2 regions of the Fructilactobacillus hinvesii genome follow, and region 2 is predicted to be linked to the other one. Evidence: riboswitches for the same ligand, from Rfam matches in the RefSeq annotation. Region 2 holds a riboswitch; the other holds the start of a gene.
The links. A riboswitch is a leader RNA that binds a small molecule or an ion and turns the genes downstream of it on or off. The one in region 2 is predicted to bind thiamine pyrophosphate.
Positions count from the first base shown of each region.

Region 1: linked by a shared signal. The riboswitch ahead of M3M39_RS00580 (TenA family protein) and the one ahead of M3M39_RS01475 (ECF transporter S component) in region 2 are both predicted to bind thiamine pyrophosphate.

Region 1 covers NZ_CP097118.1:113,956-125,847, forward strand. Annotated here, with positions in the region: gene thiE (thiamine phosphate synthase) at 1-573, opposite strand, end outside; gene thiD (bifunctional hydroxymethylpyrimidine kinase/phosphomethylpyrimidine kinase) at 563-1,372, opposite strand; gene M3M39_RS00580 (TenA family protein) at 1,374-2,021, opposite strand; TPP riboswitch at 2,125-2,213, opposite strand; gene M3M39_RS00585 (histidine phosphatase family protein) at 2,256-2,915, opposite strand; gene M3M39_RS00590 (YfhO family protein) at 2,912-5,512, opposite strand; gene M3M39_RS00595 (HdeD family acid-resistance protein) at 5,643-6,164, shown strand; gene M3M39_RS00600 (hypothetical protein) at 6,232-6,408, shown strand; gene M3M39_RS00605 (Rossmann-fold NAD(P)-binding domain-containing protein) at 6,383-7,180, shown strand; gene yjeM (glutamate/gamma-aminobutyrate family transporter YjeM) at 7,525-8,991, opposite strand; gene M3M39_RS00615 (methylated-DNA--[protein]-cysteine S-methyltransferase) at 9,023-9,538, opposite strand; gene M3M39_RS00620 (MFS transporter) at 9,597-11,399, opposite strand; gene M3M39_RS00625 (hypothetical protein) at 11,482-11,697, opposite strand; gene M3M39_RS00630 (nitroreductase family protein) at 11,720-11,892, opposite strand, start outside.
Region 2 covers NZ_CP097118.1:304,383-316,274, reverse strand. Annotated here, with positions in the region: gene M3M39_RS01480 (hypothetical protein) at 100-687, shown strand; gene M3M39_RS01475 (ECF transporter S component) at 776-1,372, opposite strand; TPP riboswitch at 1,446-1,534, opposite strand; gene M3M39_RS01470 (purine-cytosine permease family protein) at 1,560-2,930, opposite strand; gene M3M39_RS01465 (hypothetical protein) at 3,326-3,595, shown strand; gene M3M39_RS01460 (MFS transporter) at 3,659-5,074, opposite strand; gene M3M39_RS01455 (sugar porter family MFS transporter) at 5,167-6,549, shown strand; gene addA (helicase-exonuclease AddAB subunit AddA) at 6,602-10,327, opposite strand; gene M3M39_RS01445 (PD-(D/E)XK nuclease family protein) at 10,320-11,892, opposite strand, start outside.

The sequences.
Region 1 (11,892 bases), 190 kb from region 2:
AACCCCGACTTCCGGTACTGCTTGTAGGTCACTGACATTTGTCGTATTAATTCCTCCAATGGCAACCAGCGGTAAAGCTGTCTGTTTCTGTACAGCTTGAACCCCAGCCACGCCAATTGGTTGTTTCGCATCTGGTTTGCTAGTTGTCGCAAAGACCGGACCCACCCCGAGATAATCAACCAGTGGTAAAGCAGGAGCACTGGCATTTAGTTCGGCTACGTTATGCACAGAGAGCCCGATTAACCAATCTGGATGTTGTTCGCGAAGCGGAGCAACGTTCGCATCAGTCTGGCCGACGTGAATCCCTTCGGCACCAACTTGTTCTGTAAGCTGCACGTTATCGTCAATGAAAAGGGGCACGTTCGCGGCAGTGGTCAGCTGATGAACTTTTCTGCCCAATTCCACTCGCTCTGCTTCATGCAAACGCGAACCGTCTTTATCCCGAAACTGAACCGCGGTTACTCCAGCAGCAAGCGCTTGCTTAACCACGTCTAACAGTCGGTTTGGTTGATTATCAACGTCCTGGGTGCCAATCACTAGGTAAACTTGCAACATTGCTGAATTAAATTTCATCGTGTTCCTCCCATAATCCATGATTTACCGGTCCGTGCCCGTGTCCCAATGGCAGCGGGTGGGGAATAATTTGTGCTAGATAGTCGTGAGCCAACCGAATCGCTTGGTTAATACTGTGACCGTGAGCCACGTACGCTACCATGGCCGCTGAAAGCGTGTCGCCCGTGCCATGGGTTCGGTTGGTGTTCACCCGCGGGCTTTCTAGCCAGTAGTCGGTTCCGTCGGCCAGTTTAACGTAGTCGGAAACCACCGGATCCGTGCCGTGTCCTCCTTTAATGACGACGTTTTCGACTCCCAATTGCTGAATCTTTTTAGCAGCGTTTAAAATATCGACTGGCGTCGTAATCGTTTGCCCAGCCAGTAACTCCGCTTCTGGTAAGTTCGGCGTTACTGCGTCAGCCACCGGCAGCAACTCCTGCTTGAGAACCGTAATGCCTTCGTCATCTAACAAGTGGCTCCCACCCTTGGCAACCATGACCGGATCCACAATGACCACTGGAAAATGGTATTTAGCCAGATTTTGAACCGCTAAGCGCACATGGTCGGCATCAAACAAGGCTCCCGTTTTCACAGCCCGGATAGCAAAATCAGTTGCGACCGCAGCAAATTGTGCGTTCACCATGGCTGCTGAAACGGTCTCAATTCGTTGAACGTCCTTCGTATTCTGCGCGGTAATGCCCATCACCACGGCAGTGGCAAAGGTTTTTAAAGTTTGTATCGTTTTTAGGTCCGCCATCATTCCGGCACCCCCGCCAGAATCAGTTCCAGCAATCGTCAATCCCGTTGGATATTGTCGCATTTTAGTTTTCCTCCTCCGCCTGGGCAAAAAAGGCTAATTCATATTCACAACTCTTTTGAAACACAACCAGTGCTTCCTGCCGGTCTTCATTTGCAACCGTCGGGCTTAGTTGATCTAATTCATGAAACATCGTCTGGTCAAAACCATCATCCGTTCCTGCGTAAAAATTAATCCACGCGGCAAACGGATTAGTGGGAACATTAGCGTCTTTTGCCACTAGTTGATTGGCTAAAGTAACGTACACTGCCGGACAGGCTTGCATGCTCGCTAATCCGATAAAAGCTGATTGTTTGGCAGCTGATTCCATGTGTTGCAAATAGGTTTGGGTCACATTCTTAGTTGGCGGCCACGGCGTCATAATTTCTTTTGTAGTTGTTTGGGCAGCTTGTAACAGCACCTGGTGAGCACCATTCTCCATCCGAATATCATGTTCGGTATTTGCCAATAACTCTGGAGAAAGTTGGCCCAGCACTCGCTGGTATAAGTTCAAAAAGCGTTGCAGGTAGATGTTATCCTGCTGAACGTAGTTAATGACCACCGCGCGGGGTAAATCTCCTGTCGCGATTCCTTGCACAAATGAATTCGCCCCAAATTGTGGCATCATCGTCTGAACGGTTTGTTGCATTTGTTCACTAATTGCTGGTTGCATTAGTAGTTCTCCTCATCACTAGCTAAATTTAACCAAATAAAAAAAAGTTCCCAGCATCAGCTGAGAACTTGGGAATTGGTATTTTTATTTGAGGACGGACTCCGCCCGCAACATAAAAGTTTCCTGCGGTAGTGTTAACTACATCAGGTTCAATGGGTTTAATCTCAGCTCATGGCACCCCAACTTTTTATTTGATTGTCATCAGTGTAGCATTAGTTGGACTAGACGTGCAACTTACACATCCCGGTCCAAATTGTTGTAGTATTCCACTTCAATTGTATCCGGTTGAATTAACAACTTAGTGATGCTCCCATTTTGGGCGGCTTGGCCCTCATCCAATTCGGGTGCGTACCGGTCCACAATTGAACGAATCGTCATCCCGTGCGAAACAATCAGGATCTTTTGCCCGTCACTAGTGTTTTCCCGAATCCGGTCAAAACCTCGGTCTAGTCGTTCCCAGAATCGTTGGTTATCTTCGGCATCATTATACAAATCAGCCTTCGCAATCAGATCCCGAGCTCGTTCTAACCCATAGTGGTTTAACACGCCCGCTTCGTTGGTAATGTTGACCTGTTCTCCCACGAACTGCCACATTTGTTCCAGATTTTCCCCTTCAAAGTAACCATGGAACTGTTCACGCAGTTCTGGAAACTGGTAGGTAATGATATCCATTCCCCGGGGGTTTTGCTTCAAAATTTCGTTACCGGTTTCGACTGCTCGACCTGAATCACTGGTAAAGGCCGCATCAAAATCAATTTTAGCTAGGCGTTTCCCAGCAGTTTGGGCATCGGCAATTCCCTTATCAGTTAAGGGCGAGTCAATCCATCCCTGCACTTTGTTATATCGGTTTAAATAGGTTTGTCCGTGTCGGACTAAGTAAGCTGTTACTGTCATTTGGCATCTCTCCTAACCGTGCGCTTTTTTCGCCACCACCAGCTGGCCAGTAAAGTTCCCACTAAGCCCAATAGCGAAATGAGCACTCCCACTTTAAGCCCCGGTGTCTGGTATCGGAACGTTAGGCGATGAGTTCCCGGAGTCAACCGGACCTGAGCCAGGCCATTCACCGCCTTCTTCATTTTAACAGGTTTCTGGCCGTCTGTAATCGTCCATCCCTGATCATAAGGGATGCTAAGCAAAACGACAGGACGCGCTGTGGTAGTCTTCACCTTAGCCGTAAATTGATTGCCATGTAAGGCTAATCGAGCTGGATCATCCACCTGCAGTTGGTAAGGAACCGTCGCCTGGCTAAAGCGCTCAACCGCATCGCCTTGATAGCTAGCAAAGGTCGTCTTGAGATCTTGCTTCGTTAACTTCCGGTTACTCATAAACTGAACGGTTAACTGATCGCCCTGCTGGCGGTGCCCCAGTTCAATTAATTCGGCTCCATTTTGTGGATACCGACTGGCTAAGGCCTGTCCATTAACCTTGATTTGCAACTGCTGGTTCGGACTAACTCGTTGTAAATCGAGGTACTGCATCCCGGTAGTTTGCGCCGTTACCCGAACGCGGTAGCGATACTGACCCCTCTGCTTTTGTAACCGCAGCACTTGAGCCGGATTAGGGTGAAAGACCAACGCCTTCGACCCACTTTCTGACTGAAAGAGGCGGTTTAAGTTCCCATACACATCGTTATTAACCAAATGTAACTGGTCAAGAGTTGGAGCTACCGCATACCCCACACCAGTTAGCTGCGGATTAGTGTGTAACTGCATTTTTCCCGTCCGACTAATATTAACCTGCCGGCCAACGCTTAGGAGTTGAGCGGTTACCGGGGTCAAGCCCCGGACGCTCACCCGACGTTCGTTTCGACTATATAAGCCGAGCTTCGTCAACGCATCATGAGTATGCACGTTGAGCGAGGACGTGTAGCTGTTGACTCCGTAAAAGTTAAACAGCAACGAATCATTATATTGATTATAATTAATGTTGAAATTGTGCACGTACAGTTGGTTATTCACATCTAACCGGGTAAACTGACGTTGGTTTTGCGCGGCTTGCACGAGCTGTGCCGACCGCTCGTACTTTTGGACAAACTGACTCTGATTACCATATTCATGGGTTCCGCCAAGGGCAAGCCAGAAGTTAGTGCCCATTTCTAGGGAAACTACGACTAATAGCAACGGCCACCAACGTACATCACGCTTGCTAATTCCAATCACAGCGACCGTTACTAAAATAAAGAGTAGCGCAATTAACCAGTTCCAGTAGCTAGTCACGTAGAACGGAGTCGCCCAGTGAAAGGCCCGGGCCACTCGAATTTCCACAAAGGCGGAAAGGTAACCCAGGGTAATTAGCCCTGCCAAGATCACAGCGGCCTTTTTGACGATTGCTAACTGGGAAAAGGCTCCGCGCCGCCAAGCTTGATAGCCAAAGCCAATCATGACAAAGCTTAACATGTAAACTTCACGGAACGGGAAGCCGGCTGGCATCTGGAACATGTGCCACACCGTGTCAAAGGTGGCAATTAGCATCCCCACAAAGATGGCCCCGACGAGCCAGAGGGAGGCCCGTTTTTCCTGGCGTTTAATCTGCGGACTCAACCAAAAGATTAACATCCCAAGGGCAAAGAAACTCCCCACAAACAACGATGGTTCGTGGTTTAAACGACCGACGAAATTGGTTGCTCCAACCCCGAAACTAAGTAAATCGGAAGGTAAAAAGCGAAAAATTGGTAAGAAACTGGTCCAATCGAAGTTCCCCTTCCCGGTCGATAACATCCCGACCAGAGTGGGAACTAATAGAAACGCGGAGAGTGCTCCCCCCAGTATCGAACTACCGATGTACTTCACTAGAACCGCTTTTCTAGTTCTAACGAAGGACCAGAATTTCATCGTCTGTGGTTGCTGCAAAATAAACAGGTACACAAAATAAATCACAGAGTACACACACAACATATACCCCATGTAGTAATTTAAAATGATACCCACTAGTAGGGTAAACGTGTACCAGCCCCACTTTTCCTTTTTAAACAGTCGATCAATCGCCAACGTTAAAAACGGTAAGACCATGAGGGCTTCCAGCCACATAAAGTCGTAAAAGTACATGGCCACAAAGCCACATAAACCATAGGCAACGCCTGCCACTAGTTGGCGCCAGTTTACGGCATGTTCCTTTACCCGTAAAAAAATCACCATTGAAAGACTAATCAAGCCAATCTTAATCATGATGATGGCTTCCATTAGCAAGGGAATTTGGGCACTTTTCACAAAGAACACCAGTAAATTCAACGGACTCATCAAGTAGTAGGTATAGACCGGTATGGTATTATCCCCGAGCGAAAACAAAAAGGAATAGGTACTAATCCCCCCATTGTGTAACTGCGTTCGTAAAAAATTAAAAAAGGGGAAATACTGGGTGGCCAGGTCACTCACCAATAAATTGTGCCCCCCCAAGGGCGCAATTCCCCGCCCAGCAAAGACTCCAATTACGATGAGAATCGGAAGGAAGAAGGCTCCCAGGTAGGCCAGTACCTGAGACATTTTTTTATTCATAAAATTCAACACTCTCTTCAATTTTTAATTTCGAAAAAAATTGCTATCAATTTTATTTTACTATAAAAGCAGAATGACTTCCTAAATATGCTATAATTAATAATATCTTAAGATATAAGGAGGAAACAAAATGTTTAGTTCCGCAAGAAAATTTGACCCATTTACGTTGGTTGTCGGAATTTTATTCGCCATCCTTTCGTTAGTGATTTTGAAATACCCTGGCGGCTCACTCATGGTTGTTGCCTACATCATTGCCTTTGCGATGATCATGGAAGGAATCTTTAAATTAGCCGACTTAACTGCTATCGATAAATCATTAGGAATCAGTAACACCTGGGTGATTATTAGTGCCATCTTGGACTTGATCCTAGGGGTCTTGATTATCTTTATGCCTGGTTTAGGTGGGATTTACCTATGGATTGTCTTATCAATTTCATTCATCATGGACTCCCTCTTCGAACTCTGGGCTAGTCGTTACATCGGCAAGAATCACAAGGGTTACTTCTGGTTCACGGTTATTTTAGCCGTAATCGGGTTAATCCTAGGAATTTTACTGTTATTTAACCCAATGCTGGGGGTAAGTACCAGTCTCTTCCTGATTGCTTTTTACCTGATGTTCTTTGGAATCTTATTAATTATCCGTTCGTTCTAAAGTACGAACCCTGAGGAGTGACGAAAAGTCGCTCCTTTTTTATTGGAAAAATAAAGGAGGAGTTTTTATGAAATACGCCATAACCGCTGCTACTGGTCGTTTCGGACAACTAGTTGTCAATCAATTGTTAGACAAAGTACCCTTTCGAGACATTGTGATCATTGCCAGAAACCTTGAAAAAGCCCACCAGCTGTTCCCCCCACTATTTAGACATCCGAATGGGGGACTACAAAGATGCTACTAGCATGGATCAGGCGCTAGCCGGTGTAGATCGCTTGTTACTAATCTCTTCTTATCCTGACCAATCAGTGCCGCGGTTCACCCAACATCAAAACGTCATTAATGCAGCCGTGCATAATCAAGTTAAATGGTTAGGTTATACCAGTTTTTTCCATGCCGACCGAACTCAGAATCCCCTGGCAGCTGATCATTTAAAAACCGAGCAGTTCATTACCAAAACGGATCTCCCCCATTCTTTTCTGCGAAATAATTGGTACCTAGAAAACGAACTTCCGGCGCTCCAAGCGGCTCTGACACACCAGCAACCAATCGTGACGACCGCCGGTAAACAAACCATTGGCTGGGCGAGTGAACGCTACTACGCACAAGCCGCTGCTAATCTGCTAAGCAACAGCGAGGACGAGTTAAAATTCGTTTACGAACTAACCGGCACTTTTCATACCTACGCAGAACTAATCAAAACCGTAACCAACGTCACCGGTCAGGAAGTTAAACTCCAGCAACTACTTCCCGCTGAATTCGCGGACTGGATAAAACAGCAAAATTGGAACGCTCCGACCCAACAATTCTTTCTTAATTGTCAAAAACTGATGCGAGCTGGGGACCTCGGTCCACAAGAAGAACAGCCAGCAATTCAAATGGGTATGATTCATGCAGAGATTAACCAAAGTCGTTCACACTACCAGGACCTACCGCAGGTGTTAGGACGTCCCTTGCCTAGCCTCACGGACCAAGTGCGAGACCTGATGACTCCCAAACCAGGTTACCTGCTATAGCTAAATTAATTTTAAAATGCTCCAATTTAGTCGGAAGATTTGGGGGAGCCTCAGTTGTACGACCGGAAGTGCTTTATTAATAAAATCCTATCAACCATAGGAAAGAGAGCACTATTTCCAGGTTAGGACTGGCACTTGGAAACTTAGTAGCGGGCCCGTTTAGCAAATGGGTAACATGTCTCAAATGATGCTTCTAATCCTAATTTTCAGCATTATTACTTTCATCGCGTATGATTGGAAAAATTTAATTCTGAAATGAATTAAATTCATTTTAATTGCCTAGCTACTAAAAAAGCTTGTCAGAGATTAATGAGGTGTACCCCATAACTGACAAGCTTTTTAATTTATTCCATCTTACGTGACCAAATCAGAGCCACCGTAATAAACAGCACGGGTCCCAGAATCATCCACATCGTAGTGGTCCATTGTCCACTCATGACCGGAGCAACCAGGGTAAAGAGAATCGCAGCACCCACCGTTACTAAAACAACGATGGAAGCTAACCGAGCCACTGAGTAACTCTTAAAGAACACGAAGGGATGCTCAATTTGTTTCTTGCGGAACTGCCAAAAGGCATAGGCCACAAACAGGTACGGTAGTGACATGGCCACGTTAGTCATCGACACCACGATTTGGAAGAACATCTTCGCATCCTTCCCTCCAAACGAAACCAGCAAAATGAATGCAATTACGATAAGTGCCTGAATTTTCATTGCGTTTACCGGAAGGTCCCGTTTCACCTTCCGCATCCATTGTGGCCACATATGATCCGGGGTCCCCTCTACCAACTGTTTGATTGGCGAGAAGACCACCGTGGTAAAGGCTCCCATTAACGCTAGAAACATGGATAACCCAATGTAACGCGCCACCCAGAGCCCCATTTGCACGGCCACCCCATGGTGAAAATGCAGGGCTAAGCCGAGCTGGTACCCAAAGTTATTCATCGCAATGAAGGCCTCGTTTCCAATGTTCACGTGCTTGCCACCGTTAGCGTTAAAGACCTGGTTCCAGTTGGTAAACATCCCGGTCACAAAGATTCCCAGCGCGTACACAATTGTAATCAAAATGGCGCTGATGGCAATTCCCCTTGGGAAAGTTCGTTGGGGATTCTTGGTTTGGTCCACCAGGCCACTAATGATTTCAATCCCACCAAAGGCAAAGATTGCGTAGACAGAAAAGCCCAGAACTGCGATCCCGGTTTGATAATCCGGATTCGGAGAATGAATGAAGCTCAGCAAACTCAATGGTTGCAGCGGGTGTCCGTTTAAAAGCAGGATCACACTGCCCCCCACAATCAGAATGAAGCTGGCCAGTAACATGGCCGAACCCCCGATTGAGGTAATCAGCTTGAACTGATTCAAACCCCGACTGGCAATGAAAGTCACGAGGAGCACCAATGCCACCGCCAGGATTCCGAGGGTTTGCACGTCATTGAGTCCCAACAAGTGCCAACTTTGGGTCTTATCTACCCCAAAAATGGCGGTCGAAATCGGGATCCAAATAATGGAACTGGTATTCAACATCCACGTAATAAACGAGGTATACCACATCACGATTCCCACGAAGGCGTACCGAGAGTTAACCGCAGAGGCCATCCACGTGTAAATCCCGCCCTTCGCGCTCGGATAAGCAGAACCAAACTCCGCTACCATGAAGGCAAACGGTAAAAAGAAACACAAGGCCGCAATTACATAAAAAATGATGGAGGCATAACCCATCAAGTAAAAGGCCCGGGGAATGTTAACAAAGTTAAAGATTGAGGTAAAGATAATCAATACCAACGATAACAGGGTGATTTTTCGGTTATTCATTTGTTAATCCTCTCAAAGTTAGTCTGTGAGTTTATAGTAACTCCCGTAACTCTGATTTTGGACTTTGTTCCAGATTACGTAGGTAAATGCGCATCGAAGCATCGGTGCGGTACCCACGATCGTCGCCGCGTTCGACCACCCGGTGGAGCGGAATTACCAGCCACATCGGACAGTTTTGCAAGGCTGCTTGCACCACCTGTGGTTCTAAGCGTAATTGATCTGCAATTTCAGCCAACGTCAGAGTTTTTCCGTATGGAATTGCTCGAACGAGCTGCCAGACCTCTTCTTCCTGAGGAGTCCCGTTGACAAAGTAATCCAAGGTAAAACCAAAGTGGTCACTCTTGCCTTTTAGATAGCGTTTCAACGCCTTGCGGTAGTGGTCGGTCTGCTGGTGATCGTGAACATACTCAAATGCCTGCGGATAAAACCGTAGCACCTGTGAGACTCCGTGCTCTGGCGAGCTGACGAAGTTTAAACCGGCATCGGTCACCGTGTAAAAGACCTTCTGACCGTTAATGTTAATCGCATCCCAGTATAGCCGTTGCATCCGCTAACTCCTCATTTCGTTCCAATTAATGTGACTGTTATTTTAGCACACTTTCTAGCTACCGCCTAGCTGCTTTCCGCTCCCTAGCGCGGCGCCACCATTTGCTGATAACGAGCCCTAGTCCCCAGACCAATAATCCGGCCCAGGCCGTAAGTGAACCAAAAATAGCCACTTTAACCCATAAGGGGGCTCGATAAGCTACCAGTACGTGGTTCACTCCCCTCCGTGGTTGGACCTGAATACTCCCAATGTCAGTAACTTGATAATGATGAATATCTGCTTGCTGGCCCCGGTGGAGTAACTGGCCGTTCAAGCGGACCGTGGTATCGTGGTAAGCCACCACGGGCACCGTCACTAACCCATTCTGCTTACTGTTCCAGGTCACATGCATCTGTCCAGAACCATCGACCCGTTTCTTCACAAAACGATTACGTCGCATAATTTGGGTCTGATACTGTGGTTGCAATCGTTTCACGTTCATTCGACCACTATAGTTTGGCAGATAATCAGTGATTCCACGCCGTTCATCCAGTAGTGGTTTTTCTAAATCGGCACTCATAAAGTCTGTTTTTAACTGCTTCTGTGTCGTGCCTTGTTGGTAGTAATCGTACCGATGTTTAACTGGGGTATAAACTCCCACCTGGGGCGGACGATTCCCCTTTTCCCAATCATTATCGGCTTGAATCTTAACGTTGCGCATCCCCAACATCACCGCCGTTACGGCCAATAATCCGACTAAGGCAAAGATGGATTCAAAGCTCCAGTGCCAACGCGGAGTTTGTAACACCTGGGTCAAAGACATGAGCACACTAGCTAATAATAGGAGCGCTGCAAATGAAAAGAAGCGTGAGGGAAACTGCAAAAAGTGTTGCAAAAACGGAAAAACTCGTTGCATCAACCGCCACGGAAACAGGGTCGAGGATAACCAAAAGAAGACCAGTCCCACGCCGGTTAGAAAGTAGTTTAACCGGTGCAGTGGTCGAACCAGGAATACCAACAAAAGTTGTAATCCTAAGATTACGATGAACACAATCCCTACATCCGCCTGTAACCAGTTCGGACTCATCAAGTGCATAGCACCAGTCCGTAAACTCTTAACGGCAAACGGTGACACCAACCGATTTTGCAACACGACGTTCAAGAAAGTTACCGTGTAGTTAGCCGTCAGCACTACCGCCAACAGTACGTTCAAGGCTACGCGGCCGAGGTACTTCCCTTTAGATGCTGCCTGCTTCCACCCCACTAAAAAGAATGGTAACAGCAAACAACAGGTCATCACTGCACTCAACGTGTGCACCTCAATCAGAATCGACATAATGAGGCCAAGCCCCCAGTGAATCTGACGTGGTTCCCCCTTTATCAAACTTAGTCCCGCCAAAACGGCAAAAGGCAACAGCATCGCGCCCCAATCTAAAAATGCGGAACTGGTAATCCAGTAAGTAATAAAATTCTGGGCTAAGTAAATAACCGCTCCTAAAACCGCTAGGACCGGATGAATCTGTAACCGGCGAAACAGGATCCAGGCACTAAGACCCGCTCCCACTAAAATCAAGCCCCCGGTCAGCATTTGAAAACTAAACCAGCTTCCGGTTAACCACAAAAAGACTCCTAAGAGATACGCAAAATAAGGTCCATATAGCGCGTTAATCATCTGGCCCGAACGCTGGTAGCCAAAGTTACTCATGAAGTAATTAAAATGGCCCGTCCGTAACTGTTCTGCTGCATCATAAATGCGATTAAAGTGAAAAAAAGTGTCGTAGCCGAGAATCACCGTGTGTAATTTCCACTGCATCAACATAATTAATGCCGACGCAAGTCCAATTAACAGAACTGCCGATCCCCACGCCCGAAATTTTTGCACCAGTGATGCCTCCTTTTCTTTTTAACTTTTCCATTTTACACCAAAAAAGCACCCCTCACCACGATGAAAGAGGGATGCCCATTTATGCTTGTTTGCGGCGTTTCCACACGTAATAAAGCGTTACCAATCCATACGGAATGTACGCACAGACCACCAAAATGGCAAGAATAATTACCAAAGGCGTCACCGCTTTTTGGACAAAGTACACCACGATGAGCGCCAAACATAACGGGGTAATTGTCCAATTAGCAATCCGGCGGAGCTTGATTAAACGCTGATCAATTTCATCTTGCTTCATCGCAAACCATCTCCTTCAAGCATTACTGAAAGACTTTAAAGCGTTGATCGTCATCCATGAAGTCCTTGTCGGCAGCCGGCTTTTCTACGGAACCAAAGTTCATTTCGGCCCGCAATTGCCAACTAGCAGGCAACTTAAATTCAGCCGCTACAGCACTGTTAATTAGCGGATCATAATGTTGAATGTTAACCCCTA
Region 2 (11,892 bases):
ATAATATTCTAGTTATATTAAAATTTTATTGTTTAACATTCTATAAAATTAACAAACTATGTTAAAACTATATTAATCACTAATCAAAAGGAGAAAATCATGAAAAAAAAAGGTATAGTCATAATTCCTATCGCACTAACCCTATTAATTAGTTTATCTGCCTGTAATAACACTAAAAGTAAATCAGTTGATTCTCAGACCAAAACTGAGCACAAGCAAGCTAAGCAAAAGAAAACTAAAGAAAAGAAAAACGAACAGAAATCAAACAAGGACACTAAGAATAATTCTAATCAATCTAAAGATCAAAATGATCAAAATCAAACTACCAATTCTACTTCTGATGATTCTAAAAATAATAGTAATAACGATAACTCCAAAAATGAACAAAAAAACGGTAACAATGACGCAAATAATAACTCAAGTAATACCACATCTAGCCAAGACCCCCGGTCATTAAAAAATGAACAAAACGGAATTGGTAACACTGTCACTACTCCCGAAGCTGCTATTAATATCCTAAGAAACGGGTTAGGGAATAATCCTGATTATATTTATGAATTATTATCAACAGATAACAACATGTATGAAATTCAAGTGATTTCTAAATCCATTCATGCCCAAGGCGGTAGCGGAACAATTGGTATTTACGATGTTATGCAAGATGGTACTTATAGTTTAAGATCATAATTAATGAGTTATTAAAAGGGGTTTATTCAATATGAATAAATCCCTTTTAATATAATTTAAATAAAACTATTATCATTCATAAATCGATTTATTTTTCCAGCAAATGAGCTCGTTCCAGCATCCGCGCAATCAATAACGATAGCACCCCACTGAAGAGGAAAACGGATACTAATGCAACTACAAACAATGCCGCAATTAAGCCAACGCTAAAGCCGGCATAATCGTGTCTAACTAGCTGATACCCAAACGTAATCACTGTGGTAGTAATCGAGGTCAACGTCACGCTCAACCAGCCGTAATTTTTGTAACCGGTGACCGCAAAACCGAGTTCAGAACTCACTCCTTGGATTAGTCCAGAGATCAAAGTAGACGCACCCCAGATTCCACCAAGCAGCATTTCTACCACGGAACCTAATAGTTCAGCTAGCAGTCCAGATCCTGGAATCCGAACGACCAACAACGCCAGTGGTCCAGCCATCGTCCAAAATCCCAATAGAATCGAACCTGCAAATGGAGCTAATCCGAGTGGTGTCAACACCGCTGTTACCGCCGTGTAAATGGGATCCATAATCCAGAAAATCAGTCCTGTGATGATTCCAATCAACGTTACTAAGATAATGTTTTTCAAATGCCAATCTGCTAACCAATGCTTCATGATTTCATCCTCCGTTTGTAATTTCACCATAATAAAAAGCACTCAACCACGGCTAAGTGCTTTGAAAAACGAATTCATGATTGCACTAGTAACAATCGGCTTTTCAAACGCGATAATCGTTCCCTGCGATAGTCCTAACTACATCAGGTTCAATGGGTTTAATCTCAGCTCGTGGCACCCCAACTTTTTATTTGGACTAATTATACCATATTTTCACTTAATGATTAGAACTTTTTTCTAATCCCCAAACTCGAGACAAACCGTAGTAAACCACAGCGGAGAAAATCATCGAAATGAACGTTGCTCCGACCGTTTCTTTAATGACCGGCATGTTCTTCAAGACCAGGTACAGGATTACCCCTAAGACCAGCGTCACAATCGCAATCACATTGTACCCACCTTGGTACCAAAGCTGTCCTTGTGGATTAGCCAACGTTTGTGACGTATAGTTTTTGCGGTTTAACAGGAAGTAATCAACGCACATGATGGCGATAATTGGTCCCAGTAACATCCCCGTGTAGTCCAAGAATGACGTGAAAGAGGCCAGAAAACTTCCATTTAGTAACGGTACGAAGGTTAAGAGCATCGAAGCAATTGTAATAATCACTAACGACTTGTTAAAGCTGACCTTGTGAAAGACGTTGTTCAAGGCCGAGGCTCCGGCCTGAATATTAACCGCATTGGCCGTCATGCTGGTCAAGACAATCACGATCATGGCGATGAATCCGAGTCCTAACTTGTTAGCAATGATACTTGGGTCGGAGTTATTCGGATCGTAACTACCAGACGTTAGGGCCACACTAATCGTGGTACAAATCCCAATCAGCGTGAAACTCAACAGGCCAAGCAAAGCACCCCAGAATGGTGCGCTAATGGCTACGCGTTTCTTCCGCGTGAACCGGGTAAAGTCGGCGGCACCGGTCACCCAACCTAGACTAGCTGCGGCAATTGTATCAATCCCTAATCCCAATGGCATCTTTTGGGCCGCTGGAATCCGGTAATGCAGCAGGTCGGTCAAGGAAACGTTCTTAAACACCACAATCGTTTCCAAAATCACAAAGATGATTACAAGAATGACCCCGATTCGTTCCACCAACTGCACGGACCGTTGCCCGGAAACAATGCTTAAAATGTGCAGAATGCTCATGATTCCGATCCCGACAATCATGCCGAGATTCCCACCAGGCTGGCCAAACAACGGCCATTTGAAGAGGCTATGGAAAATGAAGGCTAATGACGTGGCGGCAATGAAGGTGTTTACGGCCGTCCATCCTAAAAACAAGGTAATGTTAATTAGCGACGGAATGATACTGCCACGAATCCCGAACGAACCCCGGGACAGCACTGTGGTTGTGGCTCCCGTTTGGTAACCAACGTACCCTAACAGGCTCAAGAAGATGTAGGCTAGTACCCCGGCAATCAACGTTGCCATTGTCCCACCAATCAAGCCACAGGCGGCCACGACCCCACCAAGAAACCAGGTTCCATTGTTCGCGTTCGCCCCAAACCAGGTCGCAAACATATCCCAGTAATTCATATTCCGTTCGTTTTCCGGAATAACTCGAAACGCGTATTTGCTATTATTCAATATAGTTTCCTCCAAAATATTAACATTTTGTGTCTGTTTTATATCAATAATCGTCTTTCTTAGTATAGCAGAGATAACCCGGAAACGATAGCTCTACCAGTAATTCCAGCCAGATTGTGAATTAACTCAGCCTTAGTTTATAATCAGAATTAAATTTCAAGCTACAGGAGGAGTTCCGTCCATGCCCACTACCATTCGTTCCCGCTATAATCCCCTCTTACCGACGTTGTTAATCTCAATTCATCAAGAATACGTGACTGAGATTAACGCTGGTACCAAGGTCGTAGAATACCGCACTTTAACTCCTCGAATTCATAAAAATCTTTCACAAGTTCCCATGTGTAAGCGGAATCATGGTAAAATAAGAGTAGGAAATTGCAGAAAGGAGAATCGCAATGGTTATCTTATTACATGCTCTGATTGGAATCGTGGGCTTTGTGAGTGCCGGTGTCTTAGGAATTAGTTTCATGGGTCACACCCAAGAATTATCCGCCACCCAACGTTGGTCTTTGATTCTAACGGTTAGTGCCGTGGGAATCACCGCCGTGCTTGGTCTGTACTACATGGCCGGCATTTGGGGCGCCTTAGTTTCAGGCCTCTTATTAGCCTACTTCGAATATGTGTGCTTCTTTAAAGAACCCAAAACGGTTCACGAGCACCAATAAAACAGATTAAAAAAATCCGCTAGCCTCGTTTGGTTAGCGGATTTTTATTTGGTTAAGCATCATTCACTTTAACTTCACTAAGCCCACAGCAAGCGTTCCAGCAATCCAGAACAGACTTCCGATTAACATTAACGTTGGTAGGGAATTCCCAATCATCGGGAGGATCACCACGCTCAATAGCGAAGCCACAATTTGGGGAACACACACCTGCGCGTTAAACAATCCCTGGTAGACCCCGGCATTTTGCGCTGGTACAGCATCCATCACAAATGCCAAGGGATAGATAATGATGCCAGCCCAGCCCACTCCAATTAAGATGAAGGCTATGACCATCCCCCAAACGGAATGCAAAAGTCCAATTCCCACAAACCCGATGGCGCCAATCGCCAAAGAAATGCCTAGCGCATGCACCTGGTAGCGCCGTGGCACGCGTCCTAATCCAATTGCTAACACCGAAGCTGCCAGAGCGTAAACCCCAGACAGAACCCCAAAGAGATTACCTCCTTGTTGATAAGCCGCACTGGCTGGATCAGTCGTGTGATAAACGTTCGCAGCAATCGTTCCCGCTCCATACGTCCACAGCAGGGCAAAGGCCACAAAACACAGTCCCTGAACCAACGCAATCGTCCAGAAAATTGAAGGCGCTCCTTTAATTAGCTGCCAGTAGCTTGGTTTGGTCTTTGCCGGCGGTCCTTGATAACGGACTAATTCTTCCGGCGTATATTCGCGCACATTGAGAACCGTCAGAATCGTACAAATGGTTAAAATGACAGCGGCTAGATAGAAGACCAATTTCATCGTTAACGGAGCTGCCCCCGGCTGAGCTACGTTCCGCACTCCCAATTCCGAGAGTAACCATGGGGTAATCGCCGCCAGGATACTCCCAACGTTCACCATGATGCTTTGCAGTGACGTGACCTGCCCCTTTTGCTTGCTGTTTACCATGTCTCCAATCAGGATTTTAAACGGAGCCACGCAGGCATTGGCAGCAATAATGTACAACAGAACTAATCCCGCGCCTAACCCTAACACAATTGGGATCGGCAAGCCCCAATCACCAGCATTGGGCAGTAACACTAGGGTTAAATCAGCAATAATGGTTCCGCCAATTAGGTAGGGAATGCGCCGCCCTAGCTTGGGGAGCCAGGTGGCATCGGAAAATTGACCGAGCACCGGTTGGGTAATCATCCCCGTAATCGGTGGAATCAGGAATAAGAAGGCCAACATTTGCGGACTAGCTCCAAACGTTTGAAAGAGCCGCCCCAGTTGTGAGTTTTCCAGTCCTAATGACATCTGGGCTCCCAATAAGCCGAAACTCAGCCAAAACAACTGTCGCAACTTTAACCGTGGTAATGGTTGTACTTTTGGCACGCTGCCACTTCCTTTCTCAATGATATTAATCTTCATTGTACCGGCATCAATTCCGGGATTCAAATCCAGTTTTTGTTCAGCTTTCACAATATAGTGAAGTTTTTTCACAAAAAGCATTGCCAAGTTCTTTGTAAGCGGTTACAATTAAGTTCGTAAAAAATACATAGTTTCAAATTAATCACCTGAAAGAAGGGATCATCGTGAAAAAACCACGTTTAAGCATTGCTTTTATTTTTATCTTCGGAGCCCTCGGAGGCCTCCTCTTTGGATTTGATACCGGAATTATCTCCGGAGCTTCTCCGCTAATCGAAGCCAACTTCCACCTTAACACGGAACAAACGGGCTTTATTACTTCCTCCGTGCTGATTGGATCCGCCATTGGAGCGTTATCAATTGGATCCTTATCTGACCGGTTTGGGCGCAAGAAATTATTAATCCTCGCTTCTATCCTCTTTTTAGTGGGATCCGGCTTATCTGCCGTAGCCACTGGGTTTGTCCCTATGGTTATCGCTCGGATTATCCTGGGCTTAGCGGTGGGAGGGGCCTCTGCCCTCACTCCTGCTTACTTAGCTGAATTAGCCGACAAGGGGCACCGGGGCTCATTAGGAACCATGTTTCAATTAATGGTGACCCTTGGGATTTTATTGGCCTACGTTTCTAACCTGGCCTTTCTCGGCCACAACTTGTTGGGGATTAGAGACTGGCGATGGATGCTCGGATCAGCATTGATTCCCGCCCTATTACTCTTTATCGGTGGCATTTTGCTGCCCGAATCACCCCGGTACCTGGTTGAAAAAGGAAAGGTCACTGAAGCCCGGGCCGTTTTAGACCAGTTACGCGCTGGCACCAAAGACGATCCAGACGCAGAAATTGCAGAAATCCAATCCGTTTCTCACCAAGAAAAAGGCGGATTAAAAGAACTCTTTACCATTGCGCGTCCTTCTTTGATTGTCGCCATTGGGATCATGCTCTTTCAACAACTAGTCGGGATTAACGCCGTCATTTATTTCCTTCCTCAGGTTTTCATGAAGGGATTTAACTTCCCGGCCTCTGGAGCCATCTGGATTTCCGTCGGCATCGGGATTGTGAACTTTGTCGTGACCATTTTGGCCTACCTCATCATGGACAAGGTCAACCGGAAAACCATTTTAATGTTTGGTTCAATTGTGATGGGCGTTTCCTTGAGCTTGTTAGCCATTCTTAACTTCACGCTCAGCATTAGTGCGGCTGCCATTCCCACCATCATCTTAATTGCCGTGTACATCTTTGGGTTCGCCATTTCCTGGGGCCCAATTGCCTGGTTATTGATTGGGGAAATCTTCCCGCTTTCAGTTCGAGGAATCGGAACGGCCATCGGTTCGGCCGCCAACTGGATCGCGAACTTCATCGTGTCCCAGTTCTTCTTAACCATTTTGGCGCTCTTTCACAACAACGTCGGGGGACCATTTGCGATCTTCGCCGTCTTTGCCTTTCTTTCTTGGGGCTTCGTTTACTACTTTGTTCCAGAAACGCGCAACAAATCCTTGGAAGAAATTGAAAGCGAACTCGTGAGTCGTTACAACGCCAAACAGAAAAAAGCCTAATTTAAATAACAAAGAAGGTCAGCTCCATTTGGAGTTAGCCTTCTTTTTTAGTCTATTTTTCGTTAGTTGGAATTGCAACCAACTGCTGGTTGGCAAGCAGGTACAGGTACTTCTGCTTGACCGGTTCGTGCAAAATATCCTGCAGGGCTAGGGCATAGAGGTTCACCTGACCGGTGTACTGTTCCTTAATTTGCTCAATGGAGTCATCTGGATGAGCCGGATTCACAAAGCTCGTTTTGTAATCAAACAGGATGGGTCCCTGTTCGGGATCATCAAGATACCCATCGATAATTCCGTGGACCAGAATCTGTTGGTTCGGATCATTGTGAAATTCCGAAAAGAGCCGTTGCGCCTTAATAATCAGCGAGAAGGGAACCTCCCGCTGCAACCGATCGGGGAATTGCAGAATCCGTTGTCCAACGTCCGTCTGATAGAACGCTACGACGGCTTTTCGGTTAATCTGCTCTGCCACCGCTACAGTTAAGAGCTGGCCCGCCACTAGCTTCTTAATTAACGCTTCGACCCGCTCCTCTGTAACGGGTTTGGTTACATCGAGTTTCTGCAGGACCAAGTGGGTAGCAGTTCCCACCTCTTGGGGCGTGGGCTTAGCCACCGTTTGCATGAACTGCGGTTGGGCAAACTGCTCACTCTGATACCGCGTGCGTTGCAAAATCTGACGGCCAGTATCAGCGACGCTCCCTAATTGAATGTTATCTGGATCGTCAAACTGGCGTTTAATTTCTGATACCGATTGGTACGCCGTCGTTTGCGCGGCATCTGCAAACGGATACTGAAATTCCAGCAACCGTTTAATTTCCGCTGGATCAGTGGCTTGCCCGGTAAATTCTGTGGCAGTGGTGGACTCTGTCGTTTTCGTGGTTGCTTGTAACTCCGTGGGCTGGACAAATTCCACCGTAAATTTACTTGGATCAGACTGGAGCTCCGATAGGGTAAGGTCGTCATCCAGTAACGCTTGAAACTGCGGATGGCGTACCAAGGACATCCCGATCCAAGTCAAGAAGTTCTTAGCACTACTCCGGGTGGCCTGGTTAATCACCAAATTCGGGCTTTGCCCCGCCTGCGACCAGCTTTGAAACGTACTTGCTTCAGCCGTCTGCTTAGTCGTTCCCTTGACAATCCCGGTGATAATTAACTTCTGCTTGGCCCGGGTTAAAGCCACGTAAAGTTTCCGCATTTCTTCGGCTTGCGCCTTTTGTTTTAACGAATTGGTAATCGCCAAGTACTGCAACGTGTTCACCTGCTCGTGGCGGTCGGGATAGTAATACTTAATTCCCAGTCCCATCTGATCATCAACCACAAACGGATCTTTAAACTCACTTTGATTGGATTGGTGGTGGACATCAATCACAAAGACCACCGGATATTCGAGCCCCTTACTCCCGTGAATCGTTTTGACGGTCACGGAGTTTGGATCCACGTCGACACTAGCTTCCGCAAGGTCGTTATCATCCTTTTGCAATCGTTTGATGAATTGGACAAAAGCAAACAAACCCTGAAATCCGTTGCGTTCATACTCTTCAGCACGTTGGTAGAGCGCGTGCAGATTGGCCTGCCGTTTCTTTCCAGCTGGCATTCCACCCACGTAGTCTAAGAATCCGGTTTGGTTGTAAATTTCCCAAATTAATTCCGCCAAACTATGCTTAGTAGCGTAATCACGCAGGTTCTTTAGTTGTTCCAAAAACTGGTCAACCTTGCTCAACACTCGATTGCCAAACTCCGTCTGGGTTTGTTCCTGGTAATCTTTGCGAAAGTCCAAGACGGCTTGGTAATAGTTCCCCGTTTTTTTCGTAATCCGGATGTAGGCTAATTCATTTTCGTCCAATCCCACTAACGGTGATCGTAACACTGCGGCCAGCGGAATGTCTTGCGCGGGATTATCAATGATTTGCAGTAACGACAGCATCATTTGAATTTCTGCCGTCTTAAAGTAGCTTTCGGCTCCATCACTGTTCAACGGAATTTGATGTTCGGCAAAGATGCTGGCAATCTCAAAGTTATTCCGCTTGGTCGAGGACAGCAACGCAATGTCGCCATACTGCAAGGGACGTTTTTGGCCCAACTTGCGATCGTAAATCTGAAAGCCAGCGTTCATCATCGTCTCAATCTTGTTCGCAATCAGCTCAATCTGGAGTTGGTCGTTGGTTAATTGGTCTTGTTGTTTGTGATCGCCCTGGTCATCAGCCAACAACATTAATTCCGTTGTGGTGTCTAAATCATCCGGATAATCCCGCGCCCCAAATTGCAGCTGGGCATCACCGGTGTAGTCAACTTCCCCAAAGGAACGGTCCATGATCTGTTCAAAGATGAGGTTCGTAAAATAATCCACGTTGGCTACCGACCGGAAGTTATCGGGCAACGTGATCAACTGGTTCGGATTAGCTTTATCCGGGTAAGTATGGTATTTATCCATAAACATCTGCGGATCGGCCAATCGGAAGCGATAAATTGACTGCTTCACGTCCCCCACCATGAAAAGGTTCGGGTGCTCGGGATTCTTAATTGTGCCTAAAATGGCATCCTGCAGGTGATTATTGTCCTGGTATTCATCAACCATGATTTCGTTAAACTGCTGCTGGAGCTGCGTCCGCAGGGAAACCCCCGCTTCGGACTGATCGGTTAAGATTTGAAACGCGAAGTGCTCGATGTCCGTAAAATCATAGGCATGCCGTTGGCGTTTCACCGTGGCATACTGCGTCGCAAATTGCTTTACGACCGCAATCAACTTCTTTACGAGTAGAGATGCATCGTCATTGAGCGTCTGTAGACTCGCTTCGTCGGTCCAAAAATAATTTTTGCCCATGGCTTCCAATTGCTTTTTAGCCTCATTTCGCAAATTTTTACATTGCTCTTTTACCGCTAGTTGCTCCTCATCAAGGTCTTTTTTGCTAACGTTCGGGAACCGCTTGAATTTTTGCTGGGTAAAAAGCGTCCGGAGCTGATCCCAACTACAGGAATCCAGTTGCTCACTGATTGTCGAGATTTGTTCCTGCTCCGCCGTCACAAACGTCTCAACCTTCACAAGTCCAGCTCGTTGCGCTAATTCACGAACCTGCCGGTACGTAGCTAAGATTTGGGCGAATTGATTTTGTAAATCCGGCAGTAAATAGTCTCGGTACAGATGACTATCAGTCAGGGATCCATCGCTCTGGTAAAAATCCCCTAGCCGGTCAATCCACTGGTCTGGATCCTGATTGACGTTCGCTATTTCGTACAGGCGCAACACCAAATCGGTCAAACCGTCGTCACTGCGATCGTTGGAGAAGTTCCGCGTTAACTGGGCAAACCGGTGATCCCGGTCGTTTCCGTACAATTCTTCGCGGACATCACTCCAAACATCCGTTTGTAGTAGGGTGCGCTCACTCCTGTTCGTTAAAATCCGAAAGTCAGGATCCAAGTTAATGACGTAGTAATATCGCTTTACTAGCCACAAACAAAAGGCATCCATGGTTTCAATGTGCGCCGTGGTCAGCTTGCGCAGTTGACGAACTAGATGTTGTTTCGCCGCTTGATCCTGCGTGTGATTCAGTTCCATTTGCAAGGCCCCGTGAATTCGTTCCCGCATTTCCTGGGCCGCAGCATTCGTAAAGGTCACAATCAGTAACTGATCCACGTCAACGCCGGCCTTGATTTTCCGCATCACCCGCTGGGTTAACACGCTGGTCTTCCCAGATCCAGCTGAAGCTGATACCAGAATGTTTCCAGCGGAATCATTCTGAATCGCGGCTAATTGGCCTGGGGTCCACTGGGTTTCACTCATGCTGGTCTCCTTTCTGTTCTGCTCGTAGTTTTTCCAGTACTGCATCCATGCTGAGATTTTCCACCTCACGATAGTTATTCTCCGTTAGTAACGGATCAAACTGCATCACGGCTTGGTACGCCGAATTCGTAACGTTGGATCTGGCTTGGAACCGGGCCGGCCATAACCGCGTATCCCCAGCAAAAATTCTCTTTCCTGCCGTTTGAATCAACCGTTCTGTATGGTGAATTACCCGCTCCAAATCGGCCTTAGAAATGACTTTACTATCTTTGTAGAAATCACCATCATTCTTAAATTTAAACGGATAGACGTCCCCCACCTCGTGATCTCCTAAGGCATTTAAGACGTCTTGATCAGCCACTAAAATACCATTGTACTTATGTTCTTTTAGCAGGCGACGTTGAATTTCTTGCGCATCCTGCCAGTTTTTCAAATCTTTCGATTTCAACACCGGATCAAAAATCCGTAGGTACAAAGCCCCCAGTAACTGGGCTTGCTCGGTCTCACTAATGGCCTTCAGGTTCTTTAGCACCGCATCCATGTAAGTCATCATCTGCATGGCGGTTCCATCGTAGACCTGAGCAAAATTAATCTCATGGTCACTCGATTTATAGTCCACGATGTTTAGATAGTCCGTTCCATCAATATCCATGCCGTCAATTCGATCAATCCGGCCCTGCACACCGACCTGCTGATCGTTACCTAAATCAAATTGCAACTCTTGGTAGTGCTGGCCGGGACCAAAGGACACCTCGGTTTGCCGGGGCCGCATGTGCACGTGTCGCGCTTGATTACGCATGGTCTGCGCCATCTCATTAACCGTCTGAATCAACTGCCCCTTTAGGTAGTTCATCCGCTCCGAACTCTGCAGAATCTCGTAGCGTTGCGTCTGATCAGCCTCAATCAATTTGGTTGTCACCTCCGTGACCAACTCTTTGATTTGCTGATCATCCAGCTCCCCTAATTCTAGTTTTTGCTGGTTAACCACCTTCATCAGTTGGTCGAGGGCATCATGATAAAAGGTCCCCGTCTCAGCCGAATTAATCTCGAATTCATCCCGTTCTTTCAGTCGTAACCCATATTCCAAGAAGTATTCGTACGGATTGGAATAAAACTCCTCGAGTTTCGAAATTGAGGTCAGAATCCGTTGACCATACAGGCTAGTGACAATCTCTGGTTTTAATGGGGCGGGTTCATTGCGATAGTCCAAACTACTCATCAGATTACGCGTCAGGCGCCGCAAAGTGGAATCAGCTGTTTGTTCTAACGTCTTTTTAATGGTGCCCCAACTGGGATTCAACGGCTGCCGCTGTTTCTTACTAGCGAGCGCTGCTGGAATTAAATACTTCAAAGTTGCCCGGGGGGAACCAAGGTACGGCTGCACATCAAGGTCAGTGGAATCCGGCTGGGCGTGAAATGCTTCTGTAGTCAGACCAAAGAATGACTGAATCCGCTGCACGTAGGGGGACTGCTTTAGTAACTGATCATCGGTCCCATTGCCAACGTGATATGAAAAATACAACTGATCCTGGGGCGTCATAAAGGTCAGATAGTCTTCGTAGGGT